DNA from 3 places in the Nocardiopsis sp. NPDC101807 genome. Region 2 is predicted to be linked to each of the others. Evidence: predicted binding sites of a transcription regulator. Region 2 holds the regulator's gene; each other region holds the start of a gene.
What was found. The regulator LexA, encoded in region 2, represses DNA repair genes until DNA is damaged. The targets are predictions, from matches to a motif close to TCGAACANNTGTTCGA.
Positions count from the first base shown of each region.

Region 1: a site for LexA is predicted at 2,666-2,681, ahead of ACIRPH_RS16000 (DUF6504 family protein). Genes of this name have one in related genera too.
Region 3: a site for LexA is predicted at 4,309-4,324, ahead of uvrA (excinuclease ABC subunit UvrA). Genes of this name have one in related genera too.

Region 1 is NZ_JBIWMK010000004.1:704,060-714,182, reverse strand. It holds gene ACIRPH_RS16015 (peptidoglycan recognition family protein) at 1-510, shown strand, start outside; gene ACIRPH_RS16010 (DinB family protein) at 795-1,403, opposite strand; gene ACIRPH_RS16005 (GNAT family N-acetyltransferase) at 1,595-2,185, shown strand; gene ACIRPH_RS16000 (DUF6504 family protein) at 2,311-2,601, opposite strand; gene ACIRPH_RS15995 (protein kinase) at 3,011-5,233, shown strand; gene ACIRPH_RS15990 (SPFH domain-containing protein) at 5,361-6,443, opposite strand; gene ACIRPH_RS15985 (NfeD family protein) at 6,480-6,944, opposite strand; gene ACIRPH_RS15980 (penicillin acylase family protein) at 7,118-10,048, opposite strand.
Region 2 is NZ_JBIWMK010000007.1:393,553-403,675, reverse strand. It holds gene ACIRPH_RS23100 (long-chain fatty acid--CoA ligase) at 1-1,333, opposite strand, end outside; gene leuS (leucine--tRNA ligase) at 1,666-4,161, shown strand; gene ACIRPH_RS23090 (hypothetical protein) at 4,232-4,822, shown strand; gene ACIRPH_RS23085 (hypothetical protein) at 4,867-5,493, shown strand; gene ACIRPH_RS23080 (alpha/beta hydrolase family protein) at 5,534-6,634, opposite strand; gene lexA (transcriptional repressor LexA) at 6,865-7,584, opposite strand; gene nrdR (transcriptional regulator NrdR) at 8,300-8,800, shown strand; gene ACIRPH_RS23065 (vitamin B12-dependent ribonucleotide reductase) at 8,957-10,123, shown strand, end outside.
Region 3 is NZ_JBIWMK010000010.1:285,670-295,792, reverse strand. It holds gene ACIRPH_RS27845 (hypothetical protein) at 1-145, shown strand, start outside; gene murJ (murein biosynthesis integral membrane protein MurJ) at 156-1,778, shown strand; gene ACIRPH_RS27835 (glycosyltransferase family 4 protein) at 1,775-2,857, shown strand; gene ACIRPH_RS27830 (TerC family protein) at 3,235-4,254, shown strand; gene uvrA (excinuclease ABC subunit UvrA) at 4,588-7,422, shown strand; gene ACIRPH_RS27820 (RDD family protein) at 7,632-8,333, shown strand; gene ACIRPH_RS27815 (hypothetical protein) at 8,661-9,194, shown strand; gene ACIRPH_RS27810 (helix-turn-helix domain-containing protein) at 9,565-9,900, opposite strand; gene ACIRPH_RS27805 (ATP-binding protein) at 10,073-10,123, shown strand, end outside.

The DNA.
Region 1 (10,123 bases), on a different contig from region 2:
ACCGCCATGCCCGCGGGCGACGACCCCGCGGCGGACGTGCGGGCGGTCTACTACCTGCACGCGGTCGAGCAGGCGTGGGGCGACATCGGCTACCACGTGCTCATCGACCCGGAGGGAACGGTCTACGAGGGTCGGCACTCCGGCGGGGACGGCGTGCCCGTCTTCTCCGGGGTCCCGTCCCCCGGCCGGGCGCGCTCGGTGACCGCCGGGCACGCGTTCGGCTTCAACCACGGCAACGTGGGGGTGTGCCTGCTCGGCGACTTCACCGAGGAGCTGCCCACGGAGGCGGCGCAGGACTCCCTCGTCGCCGTGCTGCGCGTGCTGTGCGCCGTGACCGGCGTCGACCCGTCGGAGGAGATCGCGTACGTGAACCCCGGCACGGGCGCCGTCACGCCGGGCGACGCGATCTCGCGGCACCGGGACTGGCTGGACACCGAGTGCCCGGGCAACGCGTTCGCCGAGGTCTTCGACACCGCGATCCGCGACCGCGTTATCGGCGGCCCCGCCTAGGCGCACCGACGACGGGGACCGGTGGCGCCCGCCCCGGCCGACACGGGCGGAGAGGGCCTCCGGCGACGGGGCGGGTCGCGACATCCGCCACCGGGCCGGAAGGCCCTCGACGCCCCGCCCCACCCACGCCGACGCCAACGCCAACGCCAACGCCAACGCCAACGCCACCCTCGCACCCGCCGGGCGCGGCGGAGGAGGGCCCGGCGGCGGGTCCTCGGCCGTGGGCGGGCGCCGGCCGGGCGGCGCGGTCCTTCCGAAGCGTTCCGGTGGACCGCGCCGCGGCCTCACCGCCGGGGCGGGCCGTCCGCGGCGACCGCCTCGTGCGCGGCGCGCTCCAGGCGGTCCCGGTACCCCTCCCACCAGGCGCGGTCCACGGCGGGCAGGTTGTCGCCCCCGGCCGCCAGCCCGGCGGCGCCGTCGATGAGCTCGCGGAGGATGTCGGCGTGCCCCGCGTGCCGGTCGGTCTCCGCGATCAGGTGCACCAGGACCAGCCGCACCGTCACCTCGGCCCGGTGCCGCGGCCACCAGGGCACGTGGCCGACCGCGTCCGCCCCCAGCTCGGCGACCGTGGCGTCCCCGTGGGCCCACACCCTCCTGTACAGGCCCACGATGTACTCGCGCGACTCGTCGGGGGTGGCCCACATGTCCGTGTTGGGCTCCGCGTCGGGGTCGGCCCAGGGCACCGGCTCCCCGAAGGGGCGGCCGAACACCGCCCCCAGGTAGTCCGACTCGACGGCGACCAGATGCTTGACCAGGCCCAACAGGTTGGTCCCGGTCGGTGTCACCGGTCGTCGGACGTCGTACTCCGAGAGTCCGTCCAGCTTCCACAGGACGGCCTCCCGCGCTTCCCGGAGGTAGCGCAGGAGCTCGGGGCAGGGGTCTGTCGCGGTCATTCGGCAACGCCTTTCTCGAGGGGCGCCCCGCCCGGGCGGGCGGGGCCGAGGACTGTTCCGCGCACCACCGGCCCGGGCGGGGGAGCCCGCACCCGGCGCGCGTGCGTGACCGGCACGCACCGGTCCCGGGTGCTCCTCGCGGGCGCGTATCGTGAGCGCACTCCACACCGATGTCGAAGGGGAACAGCGGCATGTCCACCGTCCAGCAGCACCCGATCCTGCCGTCCGTGATCCTGGAGACCGAACGCCTGCGCCTGCGCGCGTTCGTCGAGGCCGACATCGACGACGTGCACATGAGCTGCACCGACCCCGAGCTCCAGCGGTGGATCCCGATCCCCGGCCCCGGGCGGCCCTACACCCGCGAGGACGCCGAGCTGTGGTGCCGCGAGGTCGCCCCGGGGATGCGCACCGGCGGCGAGGGCCAGCAGTGGGCCGTCGTGGAGAAGGGGTCGGGCCGCCTGGTGGGCGCGATCGGCCTGGTCCGCACCCTGTGGCCCGCCATGAACACCGAGGTCGGATACTGGGTGTCCCCCTGGGGCCGCGGCCGGGGGTACGCGACCGAGGCGGCCGTGGCCGTCTCCCGCTGGGCGGTCGACCAGGGCTTCCTCCGCGTGGAGATCAAGGCGGGCACCGGGAACACCGGTTCCCGTCGGGTCGCGGAGGAGGCCGGATTCACCTTCGAGGGCGTCGAGCGGAGCGCGATGCCGCTGCACGAGGGCCGGACGGATCTGGCCGTGTACAGCCTCCTGCCCTCCGACCTGGTCCGCTCCGGCGACCTGTAGTCCGGGGCACGCGGGCGCGGGGCCGCCTCCCGCCGCGCGGACCGCGCCCGGGCGGACGGCCGCGGGGCCGCCCGGCCGGGTCGGCGCGGGCGCCGGGCCGGCCGGGAGCGTCCGCGCGAGGGGCCCTAGCCCCACACGCGGGAGAGCAGCCAGGTCCCGCTGGCCGTGTCGTGGCGCAGTTCGTACACGCCCTGGGACCGGGACGTCCCCGCCTCCACCCTCCAGTGCCTGCGCTCGGGCACCTGGGACCCGCTCACCGGCGTCCAGTCCATGCGCAGCGTGACCCAGTGGTCGAGGATCCTGCGCACGCCGTACACCCTGCCGTTCCACGTGAACCGGGCCGGGCGCCCGTCGTCCTCGACGACGGTGACCTCCGCCCCGTAGTACCGTCCCACGACACTTCCCCTCAGCATCATCCGCCTCCTGAGCCCCAACGCATGCCGCCGGGACACCCACCCGTGGGGAAGTCGCGGACGAGTGTCGAACATGTGTTCTAATCCTAGCGAAATCAGCGGCCCCGTGGAACTGTTTCGGGAAGTTCCGCATCCCCCCATGTGGCGACGGCGCCGCGTCCCCGCACCCGAGGACACCGTCCGCCGGTCCGGCCCCGCACGGAACCCCGGCACGCCCCGGGCCGTCGGCGTACTGTCCGAGGACCGCCGCCACCCGCACCAGACCCGCCCCGGCCGGCCCCCGGCCCTCCCCACCACCGCGTTCGGCGTCCGGCCCGGCCGAGCGCCGAACCAGTCCAGAACGCGTCGGCGTGTCGGCATCGGTACGCTGTCAGGCGCGCAGCACACGAGCCACCACGAGGGACCCCCTACTGTGACGTCGAACGGACACGAGAGCGGCAAACCCCTGCGTGCGGGGGACCCGCGCGAACTGGACGGCCACCGCGTCGTGAGCCGCCTGGGGCGCGGCGGCATGGGCACCGTGTACCTCGCCGAGGACCCCTCCGGCCGGTCCGTGGCCGTCAAGCTCATCCATCCCGACCTGGCCGACGACGAGTCCTTCCGCCTCCGCTTCGCCCGCGAGGTCGAGTCCGCCCGCCGCGTCGCCCGCTTCTCCACCGCCGGTGTCCTCGGCGCCCGGCTGGAGGGCGACCCCCTCTACATCGTCACCGAGTACGTGCCGGGGCCGAACCTGGACGAGGCGATCCGCTCGGGCGGCCCCATGAGCGGCGGCACCCTCGAGGGGCTCGCCCTGGGCGTGGCCGCGGCCCTCACCGCCATCCACGGGTCGGGGGTCGTCCACCGCGACCTCAAACCCGCCAACGTCCTGCTCTCCCCCGTGGGACCCAAGGTCATCGACTTCGGCATCGCCCGCGCCCTGGACGACGCGGGCGGCGGGGTCACCCGCTCCAGCCAGCTCATGGGCACCCCCTCCTACACGGCCCCCGAGCTCCTCCTGGGGGAACAGGCCACCGCGGCGGCCGACGTCTTCGCCTGGGGCTGCCTCGTCGCCTTCTCCGGCACGGGGAGGGCCCCCTTCGACGCGGCCACCGTGCCCGCCGTCCTCCACAACATCTCCTCCGCGCCGCCCCGCCTCGACGGCCTCGACCCGGCCCTGCTGAACCTGGTCCGGGCGACCCTGGACAAGAACCCCGCCCACCGGCCGTCGTCCCAGCAGATCCTGGCGCGCCTGACCGGGCAGGCGGAACCGGAGGAGGCGGAGGTCAGCCGCACCATCACGGACTCCTGGGCCCCGCCCAGCGGTGTGCCCGTGGTCGGAGCGCCGCCGCAGGAGACCGGCGCCGGGCGCGCGCACGGCGGACCGTCCGAGGGCCGGACCGTCCCCCAGGTCCCCGCCACACCCCCGGGCGGGCAGCCCTCCGGGGCCGGGGACCCCCTGCAGCCGGGGACCGCCGGCGCCCGCCCCTTCCGGGACCCCCACGCGCAGCAGCCGCCGGTTCGGCCGGCGCCGCCCGCCCAGCAGGCGCCCCAGGACCGGACCCCGCCGGCCCGGCAGACTCCCGACGGGCACGGGTACCCGCCGTCCGGCCCCCAGCCGGCCCCGGGACACCGGGCCGTGTACCCGAACCAGCCCCCGGGCCGGGGGCAGAACCTTCCCGGCCGCTACCCGCCGCCGGGCCCGGGAAGTCCTTCCCCCGCTTCGCATGAACGGGGCCCCGGCGCGCAGCACGCGTACTTCAGCGGCCCGGGAGGCCCCGGGGGCCCGGCGGTGTCCGGCGCCGGCCCGAACCCGGGCAGGCGCCGCAGGGCGGTCGCGATCGGCGCCGCCGCGGCCGGGGTCGTCCTCGTCGCCGCCGTCGGCGGGGCCGTCCTGCTGAACGGCTCGGAGGAGGTCCCGCCCACCGTCTCCCTCTACGAGATCGACTTCACCACCGACCCGGGCTGGGGCTCGGTCTACGACCCCGGTACGGAGGACGGCTACTGGCAGGAGGAGCGCGGCTACCTCCTCCAGCACGACCCCGGGACCAGCACCTACGTCAGCCGCGGCACGAAGGCGGCGATCACCACCGAGAGCGTGCTCCCCGACAGGGTCGTGGTCAGCTCCACCGCCTACGTCGTCGAGGGCCCCGAGCAGGCCGTGTTCGGGGTGCGGTGCTGGGACAACGACGGCGAGGAGTACCGCACCCACTACGAGGCCCTGCTGCGCTACGACGGCAGGCGCGCGGAGATCCGCCGCATGAACGAGGAGGACGGCGACCGCACCCTCGCCGAGACCACCGAGGTCTCCGGGTTCGAGCCCTACCCCCTCTTCGACGAGGAGGTGCGGGACGCCGACTACGACCCGGGCGATCCCTACGCCTTCGAGGCCGACACGGTGCCGACCAACACGGTGACGCTCTCCTGCCAGTACTACGGCGAGGACGCGGAGGACGGGGAGGGGGAGCGCATGGAGCTGTCCATGTGGGTCAACGACGAGAACGTGCTGACCACCGTCGACGACACCCCTCTGCCCGACGACGGGGAGGAGGCGGCGGACCGCCGCCAGGTCGGCGTCGTCACCCGCCCCGGGCCCGGCAACGAGCCCCTCGGCGTGCTCTTCACCGACTTCTACCTCGGCGAGGTCACCGAGGAGTAGGGGCGGGGCGCGGTCCCCGTGCCCGGGGCGCCCCGGGGGGGTGACGCGCCCGCCGCAGGGGGCGGGGGCGCGCCGCCGGGCGGCGCGCCCCGTACGGGTCCTCGGCCGGGGCCGGGCGGACCCGGGGTCAGTCCTCCCCGCGCGGCTCCGGCGGCGACCCCGCCAGGCCCGCACCGGCCCGGCGCACGTCGTCGCGGGCGTCCGCCACGGCCCGTTCGGCGGCCTCCGCCGCGTCCATGGCGGCCTGGGCGGACGAGGACCGGGCCGGGTCGGGAGCCCCGATCCGGGCGGGCCCGGCGTCCTCGCCGCCGTCGCCCTTCTCCGTGGACGGCCTGCGGTCGGCCGCGTCGCCGGCGAAGGCGTGGCTGACGTTCTTGACCGCCTCGGTGAACTCGCCGGGTATGACCCAGAACGTGTTCCCCTCGCCCTGCGCCAGGCTCGGCAGGGTCTCCAGGTACTTGTAGGCGAGCAGCTTGGCGTCGGCGTCGTTGGCGTGCACCGCCTGGAACACGCGCTCGATCGCCTTGGCCTCGCCGTCGGCCCGCAGTATGGCGGCCTGCTGTTCGCCCTGCGCCTCCAGGATGGCCTGCTGCCGCGCCCCCTCCGCCTTGAGGATGCGGGACTGCCGCTCGCCCTCGGCGTGCAGGATGGCCGCCCGCTTGTCGCGGTCGGCGCGCATCTGCTTCTCCATCGCCTCCTTGATGGTGGGAGGCGGGTCGATCGCCTTGATCTCGACCCTGTTGACGCGGATGCCCCACTTGCCGGTGGTGTCGTCCAGGACCCCGCGCAGGCGGGTGTTGATCTCCTCGCGGGAGGTGAGCGTCTGCTCGAGGTCCATGGAGCCGATGACGTTGCGCAGGGTGGTGACCGTGAGCTGGTCGATGGCCTGGATGTAGTTGGCGACCTCGTACGCCGCCGCCTTGGGCGCGGTGATCTGGTAGTACAGGACGGTGTCGATGTTGACCACCAGGTTGTCCTGCGTGATCACCGGTTGGGGGCGCGAGCTGAACACGTGCTCGCGCAGGTCGAACTTGGAGTTGACGCGGTCGACGCCCGGGATGATGAAGTTCAGGCCGGGGCCGAGCGTGCGGATGTAGCGGCCGAAGCGTTCGATGTTGTACGCCCTCGCCTGAGGGACGATGCGGATCGCGGTCAGGGCGATCGCGACGAACAGGACCGCGAGGATGATGAGGGGGATGGCCGGATCGATCATGTCAGCACCTGACCTCGGGGTCGTGGCTGTGGTTCAGGACGTGTGCTCGGGTGCGCCCCCTGGCAGGGCCTCGCGCGGATAGACCACGGCTGTGGCTCCGTCGATCTCCACGACGTCGACGCGTGCGCCGACCGGGATCACCAGGTCCTCGTCAATGCACCGTGCCGACCACTCCTCTCCGGAGAGCTTGATCCTGCCGCTGTCGCCGTCGACCTCCTGGAGGACGACGCCGGAGCGCCCGACGAGGGCCTCCGCGCCCGACCGGGCGTCGGGGCCCCTGTTCAGCTGGCGCCGCATGATCGGGCGCACGAGGTAGAGGCCCGCCGCCGCGGTCGCCGTGAACCCGATGATCTGCGCGGCCACCGGGAGTCCGACTGCGCCGAGCAGGGCCGCGACCAGAGCCGCGACCGCCAGCAGCCCCAGGGCGAAGGTCAGGGTGAGGATCTCGACGATTCCCAGGCCGACGGCGAGGACGAGCCAGATCAACCAGGCATCCATTCCTGAGACCCTCCCCCTTCGTTCCGGGTATTCCTTACGCTACCCACACAAGCCCGGCGAAGCACGCGATCCAGCCCGGGTATCCGTGGCAGCGGTCCCGTCCCGGACACGCGAACGCGGCCCCCGGTGACACCCGCTCAGGGTCACCGCGGGCCGCGTCCGCCCCGCCCGTCCTACCGTCCGCCGGAGAACTGGTAGACGAGCTGGTACGTCGGCCGGTTCTGCCAGGCGATCGGCCACATGCCGATACCGCCCACCGCCTGGTGGATCACCGTGTCGGCGCAGAGCTGGTCGCCCGCCGGGCAGTGGTCGTCGCCCGGATAGACCTCTCCCGCCGGGGTGGCCGCCGCCTCGGCGAGGGTGTCCAGCAGGACCGTCCGGCAGGCCTCCAGGTCGCCGCCGCCGCAGTAGGCGCCGCCCAGCGACCCCTCGACCTCCTGTCCGAGGACGGACCGCAGGTCCTTGTCGACGTACGACCACCAGCCGTACTGGAACGAGGAGCCCTTGTGCGGCTGCCCCTGGTTGACGCTTCCCGGGGTTCCTCCGCCGGTGGCGCCCGAGGGGGACTCGTCGGTCTGGGCGGCCACGGTCAGCTGCGTGTACAGGTCCTCGCCCAGCTCCGGCTCGAACTGCGCCCGGACCAGCAGGGGCCACCACGCGTCGAGCGTGCGGATGGAGTCGGCGTACGAGTAGTAGCCCGCGTCGCGGTGGGGCTCGCGGCGCAGCGAGCCCGCCTCGTTCCACAGCCGCAGCTCCTCCACGGCGGCGGCCAGCTCCGGGTCCTCCACCGGGGCCGAGTCGATGACCTCCAGCATCAGCGGGAGGACCTCCTGCGCGCGCAGGTCGGCCACCCCGGCCTCCATCATGACGCCGGTGAGGGAGGCGGTGGTGAACTCGTGCCCGCCGCCGACCAGCGCCGCCACCCTGCCGTCGAGCAGGTCACCGCGGTGGACCGACCCGGTCGACCAGCCGGAGGTGTAGCCCTGCGCGGGCTTGTTGTTCCAGTTGACGATGTAGTCCGGGTCGACGGCCTGCGGGTGGTCCTCCTGGGGGTGGTAGTCGGCGCTGTTCGTGGCCGGGTCCCAGCCCGACCAGCCGGCGGCCGAGTAGGCGTCGATGGGCAGGTTGGGGTTGGTGCCCTCGACGCGCACCGGGTTCGCGCCCGAGTTGATGAACGCGATGTCCTCGTCGTCGACGTAGTGCCAGTTGAAGGCGTAGCCGATGTCGCCCGCGGCCTCCGTGAAGGTCTCGGCCGAGGTGACCTCCCCCGGGTCGTTGAACCGCTGGAACCCGATGATGGAGTCGACCTCGCGCATGTACGTGGAGCGCAGGGACGTGAACGCCACCGGGGCTCCGTCCACGGTCGCGAACGACTGCACGAGCCCGTACTCGGAGCGCAGCGACGTCAGCGTGTACCCGCCCGCCGGGGTGCCGTCGGCGACGGTCGGCGACCACTCGTTGGTGACGCTCAGCTCCTCGAACGCGGTGCACTCCCCCGAGGTGTCCACGTAGGCGCGCGAGGCGGTGCTCGGCGCGGAGCCGTCCGTCTCGCAGAGCTCGACCGCGAACGTGTCGGTGATGTCCTGGCCCGCCGAGGTGGCGCTCCAGGCGTAGTCGACGCCTCGGCCCATCTGGACGTAGAAGCTCACGCCCGCGAACGACGCTCCGCGCGCGCTGATGCCCGGCCCCTGGAGCTCCTGGAGCATGAGCAGCTGCGGTGAGAAGTAGCCGGTCTGGGGGCCCATCACGGCCACCGGGTTGCCGCTCTCGGTGTGCTCGCCCGAGACGAGCAGCGCGTTGGACATGCCGCGCGGGTCCATGAAGCCCCCGGGGAGCACCCCCTCGTCGAACACGCCCTCCGCGGCCGACAGGTCGCCGTCCTCGACCATCTGCTCCAGCTCGTCCCGCTGTTCCCGGGGCAGGTCCTCGACGGTGGGGGCGTCGGCCCCGTCCTCGGGCCCGCCGACCGCGTCCGCGAGCGGCGCGGGCGCCTCCGCGGTCTCGCCGCTCGCCGCCGAGCCGTGCTCGTCGTGGACGATGTCGTAGGGCTCGACGGAGCCCGGGTCGGGCGCGACCTCGCCGACCGGGGAGTCGGGGGTGCCGGTGTACGGGAACTCCCCCTCCACGCTGACCACGGCCTCGGGGTCGTTCTCCATCCGCCAGGCCCGCCAGAGCTCGGCGCCCTCCTCCGCCCCGTAACGGTCCTGGAAGTTGGCGAGGACGACGGCCGCCTGGACCTCGCCGCCGCCACCGCCGCCGAAGATCCCGCCGACCATGGCGGCGATGCCGACCACGTCGGTGGGGGTGAAGGGCTCGATCTCCCCGCGGTTGGTGATCGCGTCCTTGTGCCCGGTCAGGACGTACTCGCCGGGGAAGTAGCGGCCGCTGTCGGCCTCCTCGATGTAGGAGTTGACCCCTTCGAGGTAGGCGTCGACGTCGGCGAGCGCCTGCGCCCCCCGCTCGCCCTCGGCGGCGACCCGGTCGATCTGGGCCTGCTTGTCCTCCTCGGTGTAGGGGGCGGTGCGCCACAGGTCCTGTTCGAGGCCGCGGTTGCCCTCGGCCCCGCCGGCGAAGGAGGTCAGCTCGCCCCGGCCGACCCTGCGCAGCACGTCCATGAGGAAAAGTCGGTCCTCGGCCGCGGCGTACCCCGCGCCGTACATGGTGCCCTCGCGGGTGGCGCCCTCGATGTGGGGGATCCCGTGGCTCTTGTCCCGGGTGATGGTGACGTCCTCGCGCGGCCGGTACCGCCGGTCCACGTCGCCGGGGTCGACCCCGAAGGAGGCGTCGACGAAGAAGTCGTCCAGCCCCTCCTCCGTGAGCCCGTCGTAGTGGTGGACGAGGTTGTCGTACATGTCGAGCTGGCTGGAGGAGTGCTCGGGCCGCGTCCCGAAGACCTGGTGGCCGAGGATCTCGACCAGCGTGGCGCTGCCGTTCTGGCCGGGGGGAAGGATGTCGCGGCATCCCTGCGGAGCGCAGTAGTCGGCGGGGGGTTCGGGTTCGGCCAGGGCGGGGGACGCGGGGAGGGCGGCCGCGGTGGCGGCCGTCACCGCCAGCGCGAGGCCCGAGGCGCCGGTGCGTAGCCGTCGGCGGAGTGAGGGGAACAAGAGCTGTCACCACCTGGGGGTGCGGGCGATGGATCAGCGCATGCTACGCACGGGTAAGGAAATCGCGAAAGAGTT
Region 2 (10,123 bases):
CCTCGACCTCGCGCGGGTACACGTTGTACCCGCCGCGGATGATCATGTCCTTCGAGCGGTCGATGATGAAGTAGAAGCCCTCCTCGTCCCGGCGGGCGATGTCGCCGGTGCGGAACCATCCGTCCCGGATGACCTCCGCGTTCACCTCGGGACGGTTGTGGTAGCCCTTCATCACCAGGTGGCCGCGGACGGCGATCTCCCCGACCGGCTCCCTGTCCTCCTCCTGGACGACCTCGTTCCAGTCCGGGTCGATGAGCTTCATCTCCACACCCCACACCGGGCGGCCGATCGAACCGGTCTTGGCCTTGACCCGGGGGTTGTTGAAGGAGGCGACCGGCGAGGTCTCGGACAGGCCGTAGCCCTCCTTGATGCCGACGCCGAACACCTTGGTGAAGTCCTCGGCGAGCCGGCCGGGCAGGGCGGCGCCACCGGAGACGGCGTCGACCATGTTCGCGGCGATGCCCTCGAGGTCGTACTCGCCGGCCCCGGCGCTCTGGACCGCGTTGAGCAGGCCCCAGTACATGGTGGGCACTCCGGCGAACCCGGTGACGCCCTCCTTCTCCATGAGGCGCAGGGCCTCGCCCCCGTCGAAGCGCGGCATGAGGACCATGGTCCCGTGGCGGTACAGGCAGGCGTTGAGCATGACCGTCTGGCCGAAGATGTGGAACAGCGGGAGGACCACCAGGGAGACGTCGCGGCCCTCCGGGTGCGCGTTCACCAGCTTGGCCGAGCCGATGGCGTTCATCATCAGGTTGTTGTGGCTCAGCTCGGCGCCCTTGGGCTTGCCGGTCGTGCCGCTCGTGTAGATGATGACCGCCGTGTCCTCGGCGCTCGTCTGCACGCTCTCGAACTCGCCGGACCGGCCCTCCAGCGCCTTCCAGAAGGTCTCGGCGCCGTCGATGGCGGACTCGGTGGCGCCGGGCACGGCGGGGAGGTCCACGTAGATGTCGCAGCCGTCCGTCTGCTGGAAGGCCTCGTAGGCGCGCGTGCCCAGCGGCAGCTCCGGGGTGCCGGTGAACGCGAACAGCGCCTTGGCCCCGGAGTCCTCCAGGTGGTAGGCGATCTCACGGGGGGTCAGGAGCACGTTCAGGGGGACGACCACCGCGCCCGCCTTGAGGGCGCCGAAGTAGACGAACGGGAAGTAGGGCACGTTCGGGCTGGCGAGTGCGACCCGGTCGCCGGGTCTGATCCCCCGGGAGACGAGGAGGTCGGCCACCTGGTTGGCGATCATGTCGGTGAGGGCGTAGTTCAGGCGCAGGTCCCCGAAGACCAGGCACTCCTTCTCGGGCGCCGAGCGGGCGCCGTCCTCCAGAAGCACGGACAGGTTGAACATGGGGGCCTCCCGCAGGCAGATGAACCCGGTGGGTCCGGATAAGTCAGGACACGCACGAAGGGCACCGGTGTGACCGGGATCGCGTGTTCTGTGCCACTTTCACGGCAGAGTAACAAACCGAACAGTCGGTGTGGAGAGGACGCGGGTCCGTAATCTCACCGATCTTCCAGCCACGCTCCGTCACGGTTCCCGGCGCCGGGGCGGAGCCCCGACGGCCCCCGGGCGGGCGGAGGCCGTCCGGGGCGCGAGGGGCGTGAACGCGTCCTGCGCCCGACCCGCCAACCGCTAACCTGTGGGAAGTACACCCAGACGCGGCTAAGGAACCTTCAGCGATGACAGCGGTAGACGGCGACCAGACGACGGGCGACACCTACGACGCCCGCGCCCTCCAGGACAAATGGCAGGCGCGCTGGGCCGCCGAGCTTCCGTTCCAGGCCGAGGAGGACCCCGGGGACACCCGTCCGCGCTCCTACATCGTCGACATGTTCGCCTACCCCTCCGGCGACCTGCACATGGGTCACGCGGAGGCGTACGCCATCGGCGACGTCATCGGCCGCTACCGCTTCCAGCGCGGCGACAACGTCCTGCACCCCGTCGGCTGGGACTCCTTCGGGCTGCCCGCCGAGAACGCGGCGATCAGGAACGACTCGCACCCGGCCGAGTGGACCTACGCCAACATCGAGACCCAGGCGGCCTCGTTCCGGCGCTACGGCATCGGCGTGGACTGGTCGCGCCGCCTGCACACCTCGGACCCCGAGTACTACAAGTGGAACCAGTGGCTGTTCACCCGCTTCTTCGAGCGCGGGCTGGCCTACCGCAAGGACGGCCAGGTCAACTGGTGCCCCAAGGACCAGACGGTGCTCGCCAACGAGCAGGTCGTCCAGGGCAGGTGCGAGCGCTGCGGCTCCGACGTGGTCCGCCGCAGCCTGAACCAGTGGTACTTCAAGATCACCGACTACGCCCAGCGCCTGCTGGACGACATGGACCAGCTCGACGGAGGCCGCTGGCCCGACGAGATCCTGGCCATGCAGCGCAACTGGATCGGCCGCTCCACCGGCGCCGACGTGCACTTCCGGATCGAGGGCCGCGACGAGCCGGTCACGGTGTTCACCACGCGCCCGGACACCCTCTACGGCGCCACGTTCTTCGTGGTGGCCGCCGACGCCGACCTGGCGGAGGAGCTGTGCGCCCCCGAGCAGCGGGAGGCCTTCGACGCCTACCGCGCCGAGGTCGCCAAGCTCTCCGACATCGAGCGGCAGGCCACCGAGCGCCCCAAGACCGGTGTCTTCCTGGGCCGCTACGCCGTCAACCCCGTCAACGGCGAGCGCATGCCCGTCTGGGCCGCCGACTACGTCCTGGCCGACTACGGCCACGGCGCCATCATGGCGGTGCCCGCGCACGACCAGCGCGACCTCGACTTCGCCCTGGCCTTCGACCTGCCGGTCAGGGTCGTGGTGGAGACCGGGGAGCCCGACCCGGCGGAGACCGGCGTGGCCACCGCGGGCGAGGGCACGCTGCGCGACTCCGGTCCGCTGGACGGCCTGGCCAAGGCCGAGGCGATCGAGCGCATCATCGGGGTGCTCGCCGAGCGCGGCACCGGCGAGGGCACGGTCAACTACCGGCTGCGCGACTGGCTGCTGTCCCGCCAGCGCTACTGGGGCACGCCCATCCCGATCGTCCACTGCCCCTCGTGCGGCGAGGTCGCGGTCCCCGACGACCAGCTGCCCGTCACCCTCCCGGAGCTGAAGGGCGCCGAGCTGGCGCCCAAGGGCGTGTCGCCCCTGGCCTCGGCCGAGGAGTGGGTCAACGTGGACTGCCCGTCCTGCGCGGGCCCCGCCCTGCGGGACACCGACACCATGGACACCTTCGTGGACTCGTCCTGGTACTTCCTGCGCTACTGCTCGCCCCGCCTGGACACCGCCCCGTTCGACGTCGAGGCCGTCGACAAGTGGGGGCCGGTCGACCACTACATCGGCGGCAAGGAGCACGCGACGCTCCACCTGATGTACGCCCGCTTCTTCACCAAGGTCCTGTACGACCTGGGCATGGTGTCCTTCACCGAGCCCTTCCGCCGCCTGACCAACCAGGGGCAGGTCATCAACCAGGGCCGGGCGATGTCCAAGTCCCTGGGCAACGGCGTCGACCTGGGCAAGGAGATCGACGCCTACGGCGTGGACGCCGTCCGTCTGACCATGCTCTTCGCCTCCCCCCCGGAGGAGGACGTCGACTGGGCCGACGTGTCCGCCGTCGCGGCGCAGAAGTTCCTCAACCGCGCCTACCGCGTGATGAGCGAGGCGGGAGCGGCGAGCGAGCCCGGCACCGACCCCGCCGGGGGCGACACCGCCCTGCGCAGGGTCACGCACCACACCATCGACCAGATCACGAACCTGGTCGAGTCGCGGCGGTTCAACGTGGCCATCGCCCGCACCATGGAGCTGGTCTCGGCGACCCGCAAGGCCATCGACTCCGGTCCCGGGGCGGGCGACCCCGCGGTGCGCGAGGCCGCCGAGTTCGTGGCCGTCGCCCTGTCCCTGTTCGCGCCCTACGTGGCGGAGGAGGGCTGGGAGAAGCTGGGGCACGTGGGCACCGTCGCCGTCGGCCACTGGCCCGAGGCGGACCCCGGCCTGCTGGTGCAGGAGACCGTGACCTGCGTCGTGCAGGTGCAGAGCAAGGTCCGTGACAAGCTGTCCGTGGCGCCCGACATCGACCCCGCCGAGCTGGAGAAGCTGGCGCTGGCCTCGGAGCGGGCGCAGGGCTTCATCGGCGACAAGCAGATCCGCAAGGTCATCGTGCGCGCGCCGAAGCTGGTGAACATCGTCGTCGGCTGACCGGAACGGGGGACGGCGTCCGCCGTCCCCCGCGGTCGGCGCGGTGACCGACAGGGAGGCGGGTGGCCGGGTGGGTCCCCTCGTACGGGTGGCCGTGGTCGGTGCGGGCGCCGTGGTGCTGTCCGCGGCCGCCGTCGGCGGCGGGCTGTGGCTGTCCGGGAACGACCCGGACGTCCCCGAGAGCGGTGACGTGCACGCCGCGGCGACCGGCTGCGACGCCGTCACCGGCGAACTCCTCGCGGAGCTCCTGCCCGGGGCGGTCGCGCAGCCCCGGGAGCAGGGCCCCCTGGAGGGCGGCGACAACCTCGTGTGCGCGTGGTCCTCGCCCGGGGCCCCCGGCGGCGACGGGGGAGCGCTGCGCGTCGACGTGTCGGCGCTCTTCACCGACGCCACGGGGGAGGAACCGGTGACCGGGGCCGAGCGCGCGGCGGAGGCGTACACGGCCCTGCTCCCCGTGCGCGCCGAGGAGGTGGACCTGCCGACGGGCGAGGGCGCGGTGTGGCACGGGCAGGTGCCCGGCACGTCCGAACTCGCCTTCCACAGCGACAACCTGTTCGTGCGCGTGTCCTACGCGGGCCTGTCCGGGCAGGAGCCGGTCGACCCCGGGGACGCGGCCGATCTGGCCGCCGAGTTCGCCGGTCGGATCGGGGAGTCCCTGTGAGCCCGCAGTACCCCGCCCAGCCTCCGTACGGCCCTCCTCCCGAGGTGGTGCCGTCGGCGCAGCCGCAGAGCAGGGGCTGCGCGACGGCGGGAGTGGTCGCCGCCGGCCTGGCCCTGCTCCTGCTCGCGGCCGGCGCGATCTGGTACGTCGTCACGCGGGACTCCCCGGAGACGGGCGAGTACGGGTCGGCCCCCGAGTGCGCCGCCGTCGTGACGGAGACGCTGGACGCGCTGGTGCCGGGGCACGAACTGGAGCTGGAGGAGCCGGTCGGCGGCCCGGAGGACCCGGCCGGGTCCGGATGGCAGTGCCGCTGGGCGACCCCGCAGGGCCCGGGAGAGGCGGTCCCGGCCACGGCGACGCTGGTGATGGTGGCCGCCCCCGACCCCGGCGGGGTGACGACCGCCGCCGACAACCTGCGCGCGACCACGGAACAGCACGACACCACCGGGCTGGACGGTGTCGGCGAGGAGGCGGTGCGCTGGACCCGCGGGGCGCCGTTCACGGTCGGCTGCGTGGGGACGCGGGTCTCCAACCTGTACCTGGAGTCCTGCTACAGCGTGGCGTCCCGCTACGACGCCACCGAGCCGGCCGACGAGGAGCGGATCGTCGCCGATGCGGAGGAGCTCGCCCTGGCCGTGGTCGGGGCCCTCCCGGAGTCGATCCCCGAGTGACGGGCGGCGCCCCGCAGGGCGCCCCCGGCGGCCGGGAACCCTACCAGGCGGTGCCGAGGAACTCCTCCAGCGCGGGGGCGACCCCCTCGGCGAAGGGTCTGTCCGAGTCCAGGACCGCCGCTCCGGGCTCGTCCTCGAAGGCCCGGAGGATGTGGTCGGTACCGGGCAGGTCCACGCGTTCGGCGCCGTCCAGACCCGTCATGAGCCGGTCCACGTCCTCCCGGGAGACCTGGGCGTCGTCCTCCCCCCACAGGACCAGGACCGGTGTGCCCTCGGGCAGGTCGCGCCCGAGCTCGACGGGGTCGAGGCCGTCCATGAAGGAGAGGAAGTCGGCGTTCCACGGTGTGTAGACGCCGAACTGGTCGCTCTCCTGCGACGTGAGGTCGCGCCCTCCCCTGACCGCGGCCCGCCCGGCGCGCATGTCCGAGAGGAGCTGCACGGCCTCCGCCTCCCCGATCTGGCCCGCCCCCTCCGCCAGACGGACCTGCTCGGTGACCTGGCGGTCGAGGAGGTCCAGGTAGCGCGTGCCCGGAGGGGCGGCCAGCACCAGCGCGGGCGAGGGGCGCCCGGAACCGATGAGCTCGTGGGCGCGCAGGGCGTAGAGGGCGCCCTCGCTGTGGCCGACGACGACCACGCGGTCGGGGTCCACCTCGGGCTGCGCGACGAGCTCCTCGTACGCCGCCACGACCTGCCGGTCGAAGACCTCGGGGTCCACCGGGGCGATCGTCCGGACGCCTCCGGGGCCGGTCTCCTCCCCGGTCTGGGGATCCGGGCCGCTGCCGAACTTGTCGTAGCGCAGCGAGGCCACACCGGCGTCGGCGAGGACGCGGGAGAGGTTGCGGTTGGTGTCGGCGTCGGGCCGCGCGGGCGCGTTGCCGTCGCGGTCGGTGGGGCCGCTGCCGGAGACGATGAGTGCGCCGGGGACGCTCCCGGACGCGCCGTGCGGCGTGCGGAAGCTCGCGGCCACCTCGTGCCCGCCGCCCTCGAAGGTGAGTTCGCGCTCGACCCCGCCGACCCCGGGGGGCTCGGCGCCGCCGGTGTCGGCCGGGGCGCAGGCGGCGGTGGAGAGCAGGACTGCGAGGGCACCGCCGACCAGTGCGGCACGCGGCCGGGCGGAGGGGGAGGAGAGTGGTGTGGACACGGTTCCAGCCTAGCGGCCCCGCCCGGCGGGCCCCCGTCGTCCACAGGCCGTCCCGCGGCCGTGCGCGGGCCGAGCGGCCCGGGCCGGTCCGGCCGTCGGGCGCCCGCGCGCACGGTACGGCGCCGCGACCACGCGTAGGGCAGCGGCGTGCTGGGCGCGCCCACGGCACGGCGCCCCCGGGCCGTCGGGGGACGGCGCCGGAGGCGCGGGGCGGTGGGGCCGGACCGGGCTCAGACGCGTCGCATGACCGCGACGACCTTGCCCAGGACGGTGGCGGCGTCCCCGTTGATCGGCTCGTAGGCCTCGTTGCGCGGCATCAGCCAGACGTGGCCGTCCTCCTCGCGGCGCAGGACCTTGACGGTCGCCTCGTCGTCCAGCAGGGCCGCCACGATGTCGCCGTTGTTGGCGTCCTGCTGCTGGCGGACCACGACCAGGTCGCCGTCGGTGATGGCGGCGTCGATCATCGAGTCGCCGACCACGGTGAGCATGAACAGGCGGCCCTCCCCGACCAGCTGGCGGGGCAGCGCGAGCACGTCCTCCACCGACTCCTCGGCCAGGATGGGCCCGCCGGCGGCGATGCGGCCGACCAGGGGCACGGCCGCGGCGCGCGAGGGGTCGATGTCCTCGGGGGTCACGGTCTGGCCGGAGGAGCGGCCGGGCGAGCGCAGCTCCACGGCCCGGGGCCGGTTCTGGTCCCGGTGCAGGTAGCCCTTGCGCTGGAGGACCTTGAGCTGGTGCGCCACGCTGGACGGGCTGGAGAGGCCGACCGCTTCCCCGATTTCCCTTATCGAGGGGGGGAAGCCGCGCTCGCGTACATACCGCTGGATGCAGTTCAGGACGCTCTGCTGTCGGGCGGTGAGTTTGGGGGCGTCGGGCGTGGATCCCCCCGTGTTCCCCACTGCGGTGAGAACGGCGGTGGAATCTGCGGTTCCGGGATTCTCCTCCGGCACGGCCGGGCCTCCTCGGCATTCGGTTCGGTCAGGGCCTGATTGCGTGACTGGCCGCCACCGGTCCGCAACCGCGCCGACCTGGGGTCCGCGTGATGGCGAAACCAGCGTGAAATCACAGTCAACATTAGACGTTGCGCACGGTGATATCAAACAAGCGTTCGATGGCTCGGGCCATTGTGCCGCGTGTTTTCGCGGTCAATTTCCGGCCTCTACCGACGTGTGTACACGTGTTCACGTGGTGTTGTCCCCGGAATGCGCGAAGACGTCTCCCCGAGGGCGGTTCCGGCAGATGTGGGACTGGTCTCCCGGATCCCGGGCGCGAGGACGGAACCCCCTCGTGGGACGCGTTTCCGGCCGTGACGGGCCGCCGGTCGCAGCGGGCGCCGGGGGCCTCCGCCGCTATTCTTGTCGACGGAGCCCGCCGCCCCCGGGGCGTCCCGGCCTCCCCGCGCCCCCGTGTCCGGCCCCTTCCCCGCCGTCGCCCCCGACTCCCGTCCGCGTGCGGGACGCGCGGGACCTGGCGCCCAGACCCCCTCGCGACGGGGCGCTCTCCCGCCCGCGTGCGGGACACGCGGGCCGCGGAGTTGCGGGCCACCCCTTGCTGCGCCTAAGTTCGACCACAACATCTGGTGCTCTCGTGGGATGGATTGCCCAGGAGTTGTGGTTTAGTAGAGATACAGGGTGTCGATTCGGTGAGGGAAGCAGGTGAACCAGGATGCACTGTCCGTTCTGCCGCCATCCGGACACCAGGGTGATCGACAGCAGGTCCACCGACGACGGCGCGGCCATCAGGCGCCGCCGGTCCTGCCCCGTGTGCGAGCGCAGGTTCACCACGCAGGAGACCGTCCTGCTGATGGTCGCCAAGCGCTCCGGGGTCACCGAGCCCTTCAGCCGTACCAAGATCATCGCCGGGGTGCGCCGGGCCTGCCAGGGCCGGCCCGTCTCCGAGGACGCGCTCGCCAAGCTCGGCCAGAAGGTCGAGGAGGAGATCCGCGGACGCGGCGTCGCCGAGGTGCCGGCCCACGAGATCGGCCTGGCCATCCTCGGCCCCATGCGTGACCTGGACGAGGTGGCCTACCTGCACTTCGCCAGCGTCTACCGCGGCTTCGAGAGCCTCGCCGACTTCGAGGCCGAGATCGCCAGCCTGCGGCAGGACCGGGAGGGCGGCGACGGCGCGGCCGGACCCCTCCCCGAGAGCAGCACCACCACCGGGTAGCGCCCCCGCGGCCGGGAGAGGGCCGCGGGCGGGGCACCGCAGGGGCCGGCCGGACACCGCGGGACACGTCCTCCCGTGACCGGCCGTCCCGTATTTTCCGAGGACGCCGTGCACGGTTGGGCAGGCCGTGCCCACGAGGTAGGGGGAGAATCAACGATGACGGAAACCGCCAGCGGTTCGACGGGGCGCAAGGGCAAGGGGAGCCGCAAGGGCCTGAAGATCAAGCGGGTCTTCACGACCCCCGGGACGCACCCGTACGACTCCCTGGAATGGGAGCGCCGCGACGTCGTCATGACCAACTGGCGTGACGGCACGGTCAACTTCGAGCAGCGCGGCGTGGAGTTCCCCGCCTCCTGGTCCATGAACGCCACCCAGATCGTGGCGAGCAAGTACTTCCGCGGAGCCGTCGGCACCCCCGAGCGCGAGTGGAGCCTCAAGCAGCTCATCGACCGCGTCGTCGGCGTCTACACCGCGACCGGCGTCGAGCACGGCTACTTCGCCGGCGACGAGGACGCGGAGATCTTCGACCACGAGCTCAAGCACGCCCTCGCCAACCAGCTGTTCAGCTTCAACTCGCCGGTGTGGTTCAACGTCGGGACGGCCTCCGCGCAGCAGGTCAGCGCGTGCTTCATCCTCTCCGTCGACGACACCATGGAGTCGATCCTCGACTGGTACAAGGAAGAGGGGATCATCTTCAAGGGCGGGTCCGGCGCGGGTGTGAACCTCTCCCGCATCCGCTCCAGCAAGGAGCTGCTGTCCTCGGGCGGCACGGCCTCCGGTCCCGTGTCCTTCATGCGCGGCGCCGACGCCTCGGCCGGGACCATCAAGTCCGGAGGGGCCACCCGCCGGGCCGCCAAGATGGTCGTCCTGGACGTCGACCACCCCGACATCGAGGAGTTCGTCGAGACCAAGGCCCGCGAGGAGCACAAGATCCGCGCCCTGCGCGACGCGGGCTTCGACGTGGACCTGGGCGGCGCCGACATGTTCAGCGTCCAGTACCAGAACGCCAACAACTCCGTCCGCGTCTCCGACGCGTTCATGCGCGCCGTCGACACCGGATCGGAGTTCGGCCTCACCTCCCGCACCACCGGCGAGGTCGTCGCCACCGTGGACGCCAAGGACCTCTTCACCCGCATGGCCAGGGCCGCCTGGGAGTGCGCCGACCCCGGCATCCAGTACGACGGCACGATCCAGGACTGGCACACCAACCCCGAGACCGGGCGGATCAGCGCCAGCAACCCGTGCAGCGAGTACCTGTCCCTGGACGACTCCTCCTGCAACCTGGCCTCGATCAACCTGCTGAAGTTCCTGCGCGAGGACGAC
Region 3 (10,123 bases), on a different contig from region 2:
CCGTGTCATCGACCGCGTCCCGGCCCTGCGCCGCCTCGACCAGTGGGGCAGGCGCCCCGTCCTGAGGACGGCCGCCGGAGGGGCGGAGGACGGCGGACGCACGGGTGCTCCGGGCGAAGGGCGCCCGGTGGGAAGGTGCGCGTGAGGTGTCCGCGGTGGCCCGCGCCGTCCACGGCGTGACGAGCGGTGTCGGCGCGGCGGCGGCGCTCATCGCGGTGGCCACCGTGGGGGCGCGCCTGGCCGGGTTCGGCCGCACGGTGGTCTTCTCGCAGACCGTCGGCGACACCTGTCTGGGCACCGCGTACGTCACCGCGAACCAGATCCCCGCCGTCCTGTTCGAGATCGTCATCGGCGGGGCGCTCACGGCCGTGGTCGTCCCCGTCATGGCCTCGGCCGCCGCCCGCGGCGACCACGACCAGGTGCGCCGCACCGCGTCCGCGCTCATCACCTGGGTGCTGCTCCTGTCCGTCCCGCTGTCCGCCCTGCTCGCCCTCGCGGCGCCCCCGGTGACGGCGCTGATGCTCGGTGCCGGGGCCGGCTGCGACGGGGAGGCGCTGCTCGCCCTGTCCTCCCGCATGCTCGTGGTCTTCGCACCCCAGATCGTCTTCTACGGGCTGGCCTCGGTCCTGTACGGCGTCCTCCAGGCCCACCGCAGGTTCCTGGCTCCCGCGCTGGCCCCTCTGCTGTCCAGCCTCGTGGTGATCGCCGCCTGCCTGGCCTTCGTGCCGCTGGGCGGCGGCCACCGCCAGGACGTCGCGGGCCTGCCCGCCGCGGCGGAGCTCACCCTGTCGCTCGGCACCACGGCGGGGGCGGCGGCCCTGTTCCTGACGGTGCTCGGCCCCGCCGCGCGGCTGAGGGTGGGGCCCCGGCCGCGCCTGAGGTTCCCCGCCGGGGTGGGGGAGCGGGTGCGCTCCCTGGCGGCGGCGTCACTGCTGCCGCTGGCGGCCATGCAGGTGTGCCTCCTGCTCTCGGTGGCCCTGGCCAACTGGGGCGGGGGTCCGGGGGCGGCCGTGCTCTACACCTACGCGTGGGCCCTGTTCACCCTCCCGTACGGGGTGATCGCGGTTCCCATCGCGACGAGCGCCTTCACCGCCCTCGCCGTGGCCCACGCCGAACACGACCGGGAGGGGTTCGCCGCGCTCGCCGCCGGAGGCGCCCGTGCCTGTGTGGTGGCCACCGCGGGGGTGGGCACCGCGCTCGCGGCCGCCGCCGCCCCGGTGGCCGGGGTCTTCGCCCAGCAGGATCCGCAGACCCTCGAACGGGCCCTGCTGGCCTACGCCCCGGGTGTGGTGGGCTTCGGCCTGGTCGCCCTGCTCAGCCGGGCCCTGTACGCGTCCCACCACGGACGTTCCGCAGCCGCCGCCCAGGTGGTGGGATGGCTCGTGGTGACGGTGTGCGCCGCGCTCCTCGTGTGGCTGCTCCCTCCCGGGTGGTCGATCGCCGGGCTGGGCGCTGCCAGCACGGTCGGCCTGACCCTGGCGGCCGTACTGCTGTGCGCCGGCGTGGCGCGCGCGCACGGCCGCGGCGCCCTGGCCGGCGTGGCGCGCTCGGTGCTGGCCGCCGCCCTCGGCGGCGGCGCCGGGTGGGCGGCGGGCCGGGCGGTCGCCGGGCTCCTGCCCGCCGACGGGGTGTGGCAGTCGGCGGGGGCCGCCGCCGCGGCGGGCGCCGCGGGGCTGGGGGTCTACGCGGCGGTCGCGGCCCTGGCGGACCGCGCCGCCGTGCGGGCCGTCGCCGACCGGGCCAGGACCGTACTCGAACGCAGGAGGGGGAAGCGGTGAACGGCAGGATCGCGCTGGTCGTCGGTACCAGCACAGGAGGCGTCGGCCGTCACGTCCGCTCACTGGGCGCGGGACTGCGCGCCCGCGGGTACCGCGTGGCGGTGCTCGGCCCGGCGGAGGCCGAGCAGGAGTTCGGGTTCACCTCGGAGGGCCTGCGCTTCTCGCCGGTGCCCATCGGCCCCGCCCCCTCTGCGGGGGACCCCGGCGCGGTGCTGCTCCTGCGCTCGCTGACGCGTGGCGCGGATGTGGTGCACGCGCACGGGATGCGCGCCGGTGCGCTCTGCGCGCTGGCGGGCGTACGGCCGCTGGTGGTGACCGCGCACAACGCGCCGCCGTCGGTCGGGGGCCTCCTGGCCCTGGCCTACCCCCTCCTGGAGCGGATCGTGGCCCACCGCGCCGACGCGGTGCTGGGAGTGTCCGGCGACCTGGTGCGGCGGATGCGCGCCCTCGGGGCGCGGGAGGCCCGCCTCGCGGTGGTGGCCGCGCCGGAGACGGGGACGCCGCTGAACGGGCGCGAGGCCACGCGCGCCGACCTGGCGGTCCTGCCCGAGCGCCCCCTGCTGTTGACCATCGGCAGGCTCGCGGAGCAGAAGGGGCTGCACATGCTCCTGGACGCGGCGCCCTCCATCGCCGACCGCAGCCCGGAGCCGGTGATCGCGATCGCCGGGGACGGCCCCCTGTGGGGCCGCCTGCACGACACGGCGGCGGAGATGGACGCCGACGTGCGCATGCTCGGCCACCGCTCGGACGTGGCCGACCTCCTCGCCGCCGCGGACGTGTTCTGCCTCACCAGCCAGTGGGAGGGGCCGTCTCTGGTGATCATGGAGGCGCTGAGGGCCGGGCTCCCCGTGGTCTCCACCCGGGTCGGGGGGATCCCCGACCTGTACGCGGGGACGGTGCTGATGGTGCCGCCGGGGGACACGGCGGCGTTCGCGGCCGCGGTGGGCCGGGTCCTGGACGACCCCGTGCTGGCGGCGGACCTGCGGACCCGTTCACGGGAGACCGCGCGGACGCTGCCGACCGAGGAGGACGCGGTGGAGGCCGCCGCCTCCGTGTACAAGTCGGTGCTCCGCCGCTGAGCCGCCGCGCGCCGGACGGCGGGGCGCGGCGGGATCCCCCGGACCGGGGTTCCGGGCCGGGGGACCCCTACCCGGGGGCCTGACCCCTGTGTCCCGGGGGAGCCATGGATACCACCGCCGCCGCGACTTCCCGGGGGAGCCGGAGGATGCCATCCTGATCCGTGGGTCCGAAGGTGTGTCACAGCGTGCGCACGACCGGTACCCTGGGTTTCACGTGAGGGGAGTATCCCTGTCGCGGCGGTGTCGTCATCACGGAGTACAGAGTCGTTCTCCCGGTGCCGTCGGTTCACGTCCTCCGGACGTGAGCGGGAGAGACCTCCGGTAGTTCGACGTGCGTGCACACTGCTCGCGCGCACCAACCGGAGGAGAATCCGTCTGTGGACGTTCCCATGTGGGTGTGGGCTGCGACGATCGGTGGAATGATCGCCGTCCTGGTGATCGACCTGGCCATCGTCGACCACCCCTGGAGCAAGAAAAAGGGTCCCCAGGAGTTCGGGATCAAGCAGGCTGCCTGGTGGGCGGCCTTCTACATCGGCATCGCCATCCTCTTCGGTTTCGGGGTCTGGTACTTCGGCGGCGGTTCGGCCGGCGCGGAGTACTTCGCGGGCTTCGTCACCGAGAAGAGCCTGAGCATCGACAACCTCTTCGTGTTCTACCTCCTCATGGGCTCCTTCGCGGTGCCCAAGAAGTACCAGCACGAGGTCCTGCTCGTCGGCATCGTGATCGCGCTCGTCATGCGCGGCATCTTCATCGTCCTCGGCGCCCAGGTGATCAACGCCTGGAGCGAGGTCTTCTACCTCTTCGGCGCCTTCCTGATCTACACCGGTTACAAGATCCTCCGTGACCACATCAAGGGCGACGAGGAGGAGAAGGACTTCACGCAGACCCCCGTGGTCCGACTGGTCAAGCGCTTCTGGCCGGTCAGCAGCGAGTACCACGGCGCCAAGCTGACCGTGAAGCTCGACGGCAAGCGCCACGTCACCCCGATGCTCCTGGTCATCCTCGCGATCGGCGTCATCGACCTGGTCTTCGCCGTCGACTCCATCCCGGCGATCTTCGGCCTGACCCAGGACGCCTACATCGTCTTCACCGCCAACGCCTTCGCCCTGCTGGGCCTGCGCCAGCTGTACTTCCTGCTGGCCGGCCTCATGGACCGCCTGGCCTACATCAGCTGGGGCCTGTCGGCGATCATGCTGTTCATCGGCGTGAAGATGATCTTCCACGCGCTGCACGAGAACGGCATCCACATCGTCGACATCGGCATCGGCACCTCGCTGACCGTGATCCTCGGCATCATGACGATCACCATCGTCGGAAGCCTCGTCAAGTCCAGGGTCGACGAGCGCAACAAGCCCGCCGTCGAGGAGGAGAAGGACGTTCCGGCCGACAGGTCCTGATTGCGGGCGGGCGGCCTGCGGGCCGCCCGCGGACATCCTGCGATTCGGCCTTTTTCGAACAGCTGTTCGTCTATAGTGGTGGTGTCCTGGCGCGTGAGCGCCGGGGCGCCACCACTTCTCCGTAGTGGAAGAAACCGACGTCGGCGATCGTTAGTCTTGACGGACGGGGAAGGCCGGAGCCCTCCCCGCATCCCCTCACCGGCCCGATTCCGAGGCCGAGGCGGTCGCCCGAGGCCGTTCGCCCGCCACGCCGCGAAGCCACACACGGGTCGCCCGCCGTCATCGGACGCGGTCCGCGACCCGGTGCGCCTATGCCGAAGGATGTCTCACTCGATGGTCGAACAACTGGTAGTCCGGGGAGCCCGAGAGCACAACCTCAAGGACGTCTCGCTGGACCTGCCGCGTGACTCCATGATCGTGTTCACCGGCCTGTCGGGGTCGGGGAAGTCGTCGCTGGCCTTCGACACGATCTTCGCCGAGGGGCAGCGGCGCTACGTCGAGTCCCTCTCGGCCTACGCGCGCCAGTTCCTCGGCCAGATGGACAAGCCGGACGTGGACTTCATCGAGGGCCTGTCCCCGGCGGTGTCCATCGACCAGAAGTCCACCAGCCGTAACCCGCGTTCCACCGTCGGCACCATCACCGAGGTGTACGACTACCTGCGCCTGCTGTGGGCCCGCATCGGCGTGCCGCACTGTCCGGAGTGCCGTCGGGAGATCGCGCGGCAGACGCCGCAGCAGATCGTGGACCGTGTCCTGGAGATGACCGAGGGCACCCGCTTCCAGGTGCTGGCCCCGGTCGTGCGCGGACGCAAGGGCGAGTACACCGAGCTCTTCAAGGACCTGCAGTCCAAGGGCTACACCCGGGCGGTCGTGGACGGCGAGGCGGTGCGCCTGGACGAGGCGCCCAAGCTGGGCCGCTACGACAAGCACGACATCGCCGTGGTCGTGGACCGTCTCTCCGTCAAGGAGGGCGCCCGAGGCCGGCTCAACGACTCCGTCGAGACCGCGCTCAAGCTCGCCGGCGGCACCATCGTCCTGGACTTCGTGGACCTGGACGCCGACGACGCCGAGCGGGAGAAGGTGTTCTCCGAGCACCTCTACTGCCCCTACGACGACCTCTCCTTCGAGCAGCTCGAACCCCGCTCCTTCTCCTTCAACGCCCCCTACGGCGCCTGCCCCGACTGCTCGGGCCTGGGCACCCGCATGGAGGTCGACGCCGAACTGCTGGTCCCGGACCCGGAGAAGACGCTGTCCGAGGGCGCCATCGGCCCCTGGTCGGGCGGGCCCAACAGCGGCTACTGGGAGCGCATCCTGACCGCGGTCGGCGAGGCCGTCGGGTTCGACCTGGACACCCCCTGGGAGAGGCTGCCGCGCCGCGCGCGCAAGGCGCTCCTGGAGGGGCACGACACCCAGGTCCACGTCACCTACCGCAACAGGTACGGGCGCAACCGCTCCTACTACACCGAGTTCGAGGGCGTCATCCCCTGGGTGAAGCGCCGCCACTCCGAGACCGAGAGCGACTACGGTCGCGAGCGGCTGGAGGGGTACATGCGCACCGTGCCCTGCCCCACCTGCGACGGGACCCGCCTCAAGCCGGTCGTGCTGGCCGTGACGGTGGGCGGCCGGTCCATCGCCGAGGTCGCGCAGATGTCGCTCACCGACAGCGCGGCCTTCCTCGCCGGGCTCAAGCTCTCCGACCGCGACGCGGTCATCGCGGCCCAGGTCCTCAAGGAGATCAACGCCCGCCTCGGCTTCCTGCTCGACGTCGGCCTCGACTACCTGAGCCTGGCCCGCTCCTCCGGGTCGCTCTCCGGCGGCGAGGCCCAGCGGATCAGGCTGGCCACGCAGATCGGCTCCGGTCTGGTGGGGGTGCTGTACGTGCTCGACGAGCCGTCCATCGGCCTGCACCAGCGCGACAACGCCCGCCTCCTGGAGACCCTCCAGCGGCTGCGCGACATCGGCAACACGCTGATCGTGGTCGAGCACGACGAGGACACCATCCGCGCCGCCGACTGGGTGGTGGACATCGGCCCCGGCGCGGGAGAGCACGGCGGGCACGTCGTGGTGTCGGGCATCGTGGACGAACTCCTCACCTCCGAGACGTCGCTGACCGGCGAGTACCTGTCCGGCCGGCGCGTCATCGCGCTCCCCGAGGGGCGGCGCCCCCTCACGAAGGGGCACGAGCTGGTGGTGAAGGGCGCCCGTGAGAACAACCTCCACGGGATCGACGTCGCGTTCCCGCTGGGCGTGTTCACGGCCGTCACGGGGGTGTCCGGTTCGGGCAAGTCCACCCTGGTCAACGAGATCCTGTACAAGGCGCTGGCCAAGGAGCTCAACGGGGCGCGCGACGTGCCCGGCCGGCACGTGCGGGTCAACGGCATGAACAAGGTCGACAAGGTCGTGCACGTCGACCAGAGCCCGATCGGGCGCACCCCGCGCTCCAACCCGGCCACGTACTCCGGGGTCTTCGACCACATCCGCAAGCTGTTCGCGCAGACCACCGACGCCAAGACGCGCGGCTACCAGCCCGGCCGGTTCTCCTTCAACGTCAAGGGCGGCCGCTGCGAGGCCTGCGCCGGCGACGGCACGCTCAAGATCGAGATGCAGTTCCTGCCCGACGTCTACGTGCCCTGCGAGGTCTGCCACGGCGCCCGGTACAACCGGGAGACCCTCCAGGTCCACTACAAGGGCAAGAGCATCTCCGAGGTGCTCAACATGCCCATCTCCGAGGCGCTGGAGTTCTTCGAGCCGATCAACGCCATCCGCCGCCACCTCCAGACCCTGGACGACGTCGGCCTGGGCTACGTCCGGCTCGGGCAGCCCGCCACCACCCTCTCGGGCGGTGAGGCCCAGCGCGTCAAGCTCGCGGCGGAGCTCCAGCGGCGCTCCACCGGCCGGACGGTGTACGTGCTGGACGAGCCGACCACGGGTCTGCACTTCGAGGACATCCGCAAGCTGCTGGGCGTGCTCAACCGGCTGGCGGACACCGGCAACACGGTGATCGTCATCGAGCACAACCTCGACGTCATCAAGACCGCGGACCACGTCATCGACATGGGACCCGAGGGCGGTTCGGGCGGCGGCACGGTGATCGCGGAGGGCACCCCGGAGGAGGTCGCGGCGGTCGCCGAGTCCTACACCGGGCGGTTCCTCGCCAAGCTGCTCTAGCAGTCAGGTGCCGGGCGGGTCCGCTCCCACCGGGTTCGGCGGGCCGGGCCCCGCCCTCCCGGGGCGGGACGCCCGGCCCCGGACGGCGGGGCCGGCCCCGGCGGGTCGGCTCCTTCGCGACGAGTGCCGCCGGGTGGGTACAGTCGGGCGTGTCCGTGCGCCACCCTGCCCCGCGCAGCCCCTCGACCGCCAGGAGGTCGGCCACCGCCATGAACGCTCCCCCGACCGGACCCGAACACGGAGTGCCGCCGGAGGGCCGCCAGGAGCCGCCCCGCGACCGGGCGCACGGGTACGCCCCCGCGGACCCGGCCGAGACCACCGTGCCCGGCACCGGGCACGCGGCCCCCTCCGCCCCTCCCGGGCCCGAGCGGCTGTACCCGCTGGCGGGCTGGCGGACCCGGGTCGCGGCCAGGCTCGTCGACCTCGTCGTGGTCGCCCTGCCCGCGCTGCTCGTCGGACTCGTCGTGACGCTGGCCTGGGTCGGGGTCCAGCAGGTCTCCGACGGGTCGACGCAGGGCATCGAGGACCGGTACCCGGTCTTCCTGTCGGTGATCTGGTTCGCGTTCTGCACCGGCTACGAGACCTTCGCCCTCGCCCGTCGGCACCAGACCCTGGGCAAGCGCCGGATGGGGCTGAAGGTGGCGCCGGCGGAGGGCGCCGGCAGCCTGGGCGCCGTGCGCATCACCGCCCTGGTCGTGCGCGCCGCACTGCCGGCGCTGCCCTTCCTGTTCGTGTACCTGCTGTTCTTCGCCCTCGGCTGGCTCTGGTGGCTGCTGGTCGCCCTCATGGTGGTGCTCACCGGCGGCATGGCCGCCTGGAACAGGCCCAACCGGCAGGGCCTGCACGACAGGATCGCGGGCACCGTGGTGCTCGACGTCGCCGACCCGCAGGCGCCCCCGCCGGCCCCGTAGCCCCGACCGGAAGGGCTTCCCGAGGGACCCGGCACAGGGCACCCCCCGACGCCTACTACATTGTGTAGTAGGGCCACTAACCGTCGTGCGACACGCATCATGCGAGGTCAGGGGGACGGTACCACGACCGTCGTGCAACAGGTAGTGCGGTCAATCCAAGACCGCACTACCTAGGTGCGAGAGTGTCCGGGATCGGCCAAACGGTCACAAGCACCACCGGCCACCGGCTACGCTCGCCCTTCAGCCGCGCATCCCCCGCTCGCCGCACGGCAGTTCCTCCGCGGCTCCCGCTCGCCGCTCCGCACCATGAAGACTCGGAGCTCCCCCATGTCCTACGGACCCTACGGACAGGCCGTCCCCCCGCCCCAGCCCCCGAAGCAGGGCATGTCCACCGGCGCGAAGATCGGCCTCGGCTGCGGAGGCTGCCTCGGCGTCTCCCTGCTCCTCTTCCTCTTCGTGGGCTGCGTCGCCGTCATCGGCTCCGACACCCCCGAGGCCTCCTCCCCGCCCGCGGCGACCGCGACCACCGAGGAAGAGGTCGACGAGGCCACTTCCGAGGAGACCGAGGAGGAGGTCGAGGAAGAGCCGGAGGAAGAGCCTGTCGAGGAGGACACCTCCACCATCGGCGACGGCATCCACCAGGTCGGCTCCGGCATCGCCCCCGGCGTCTACACGACCGACGGCCCGAACCCGGACGACCTGCTCCCCATGTGCTACTACGCCCGACTCTCGGGGCTGAGCGGGGAGTTCGACGAGATCATCACGAACAACAACATCGAGGGCCCCGGCACACTCGAGGTCGCCGAGTCCGACGCCGCCCTGGAGCTGTCCGGCGGCTGCGAGTGGACCCTCCAGGACTGATCCACCCCACATGAAGACGCCCCGGCGCGGTGGTTGCACACCACGCCGGGGCTGGCACACCTCTACAGGCCAAGGAGCCAGAGATGCGCGTGAAGAACACCGTACCGCCCCCTACCCGAAACTCCTCCGCCGCCCTCCTTGCCGCCATCTACGGGGGGCGCGCGGAGGTGTCCGGTGTCTGAGTCCACGACCGAGCGGGGCGAGATTACCGAGATACGGGCCCGGCCCGGAGGGGCCGCGGCGGCGCAGGGGCGCTGCCTCGCGCAGCTCGTTCGGGGTGGTTCCGGTGAACGGCCACGCCACCAGCTCCGTGAACGGGCGGGTGATCACCCAAGTCGCCAGCGGGTGGTTGTCCAGGTCGATAGGGCCCTCACAGCTCAGCACGTACCCGATGAACCGGTCCGCTTCCAGGCCCGTGTCCAACTGGCTGAGGAGGCGGGGGCGCGCCGAGCCGGTGCAGCAGGTGGCGGAGTCGCAGGTACGACCCGGCGGGGACGGACATGAGCGGGCGCCGCCCGGACTCCCACCCCTGGAGGGTGGACACGTCCACCCGGGCCTGCTCGGCGAGCTGCTCCTGGGTGAGGCCCACCGTCTGCCGAATCGCCTTGAGGACGTACCCAGAGACGCGCCCTTCGCGGTCGGAGCCGGCCCGCAGGGCCGAACCCTGACTGGTGGTCAGGGTTGAGGGGCGGCGCTGCTGTGCCATGGGGGTCTCCGAGAGGGTGCACTCGTACCAGCAGTCCGTTCTGCGCTGGTGACGTGGTCCGTAGCGTCGTAGCCACGATAAATGGAGGGGAGCCGCCGTGGGGCCGACGCCACGACAACAAGGCCGGAGTCAGCGACTGGAGGTGAGGGCCGCATGATGCTCCCCGCGCTGCGTGCCCGCCGGCCCCGTCCCGTACCCGCACCGGATCCGGTTCGAGGACCCC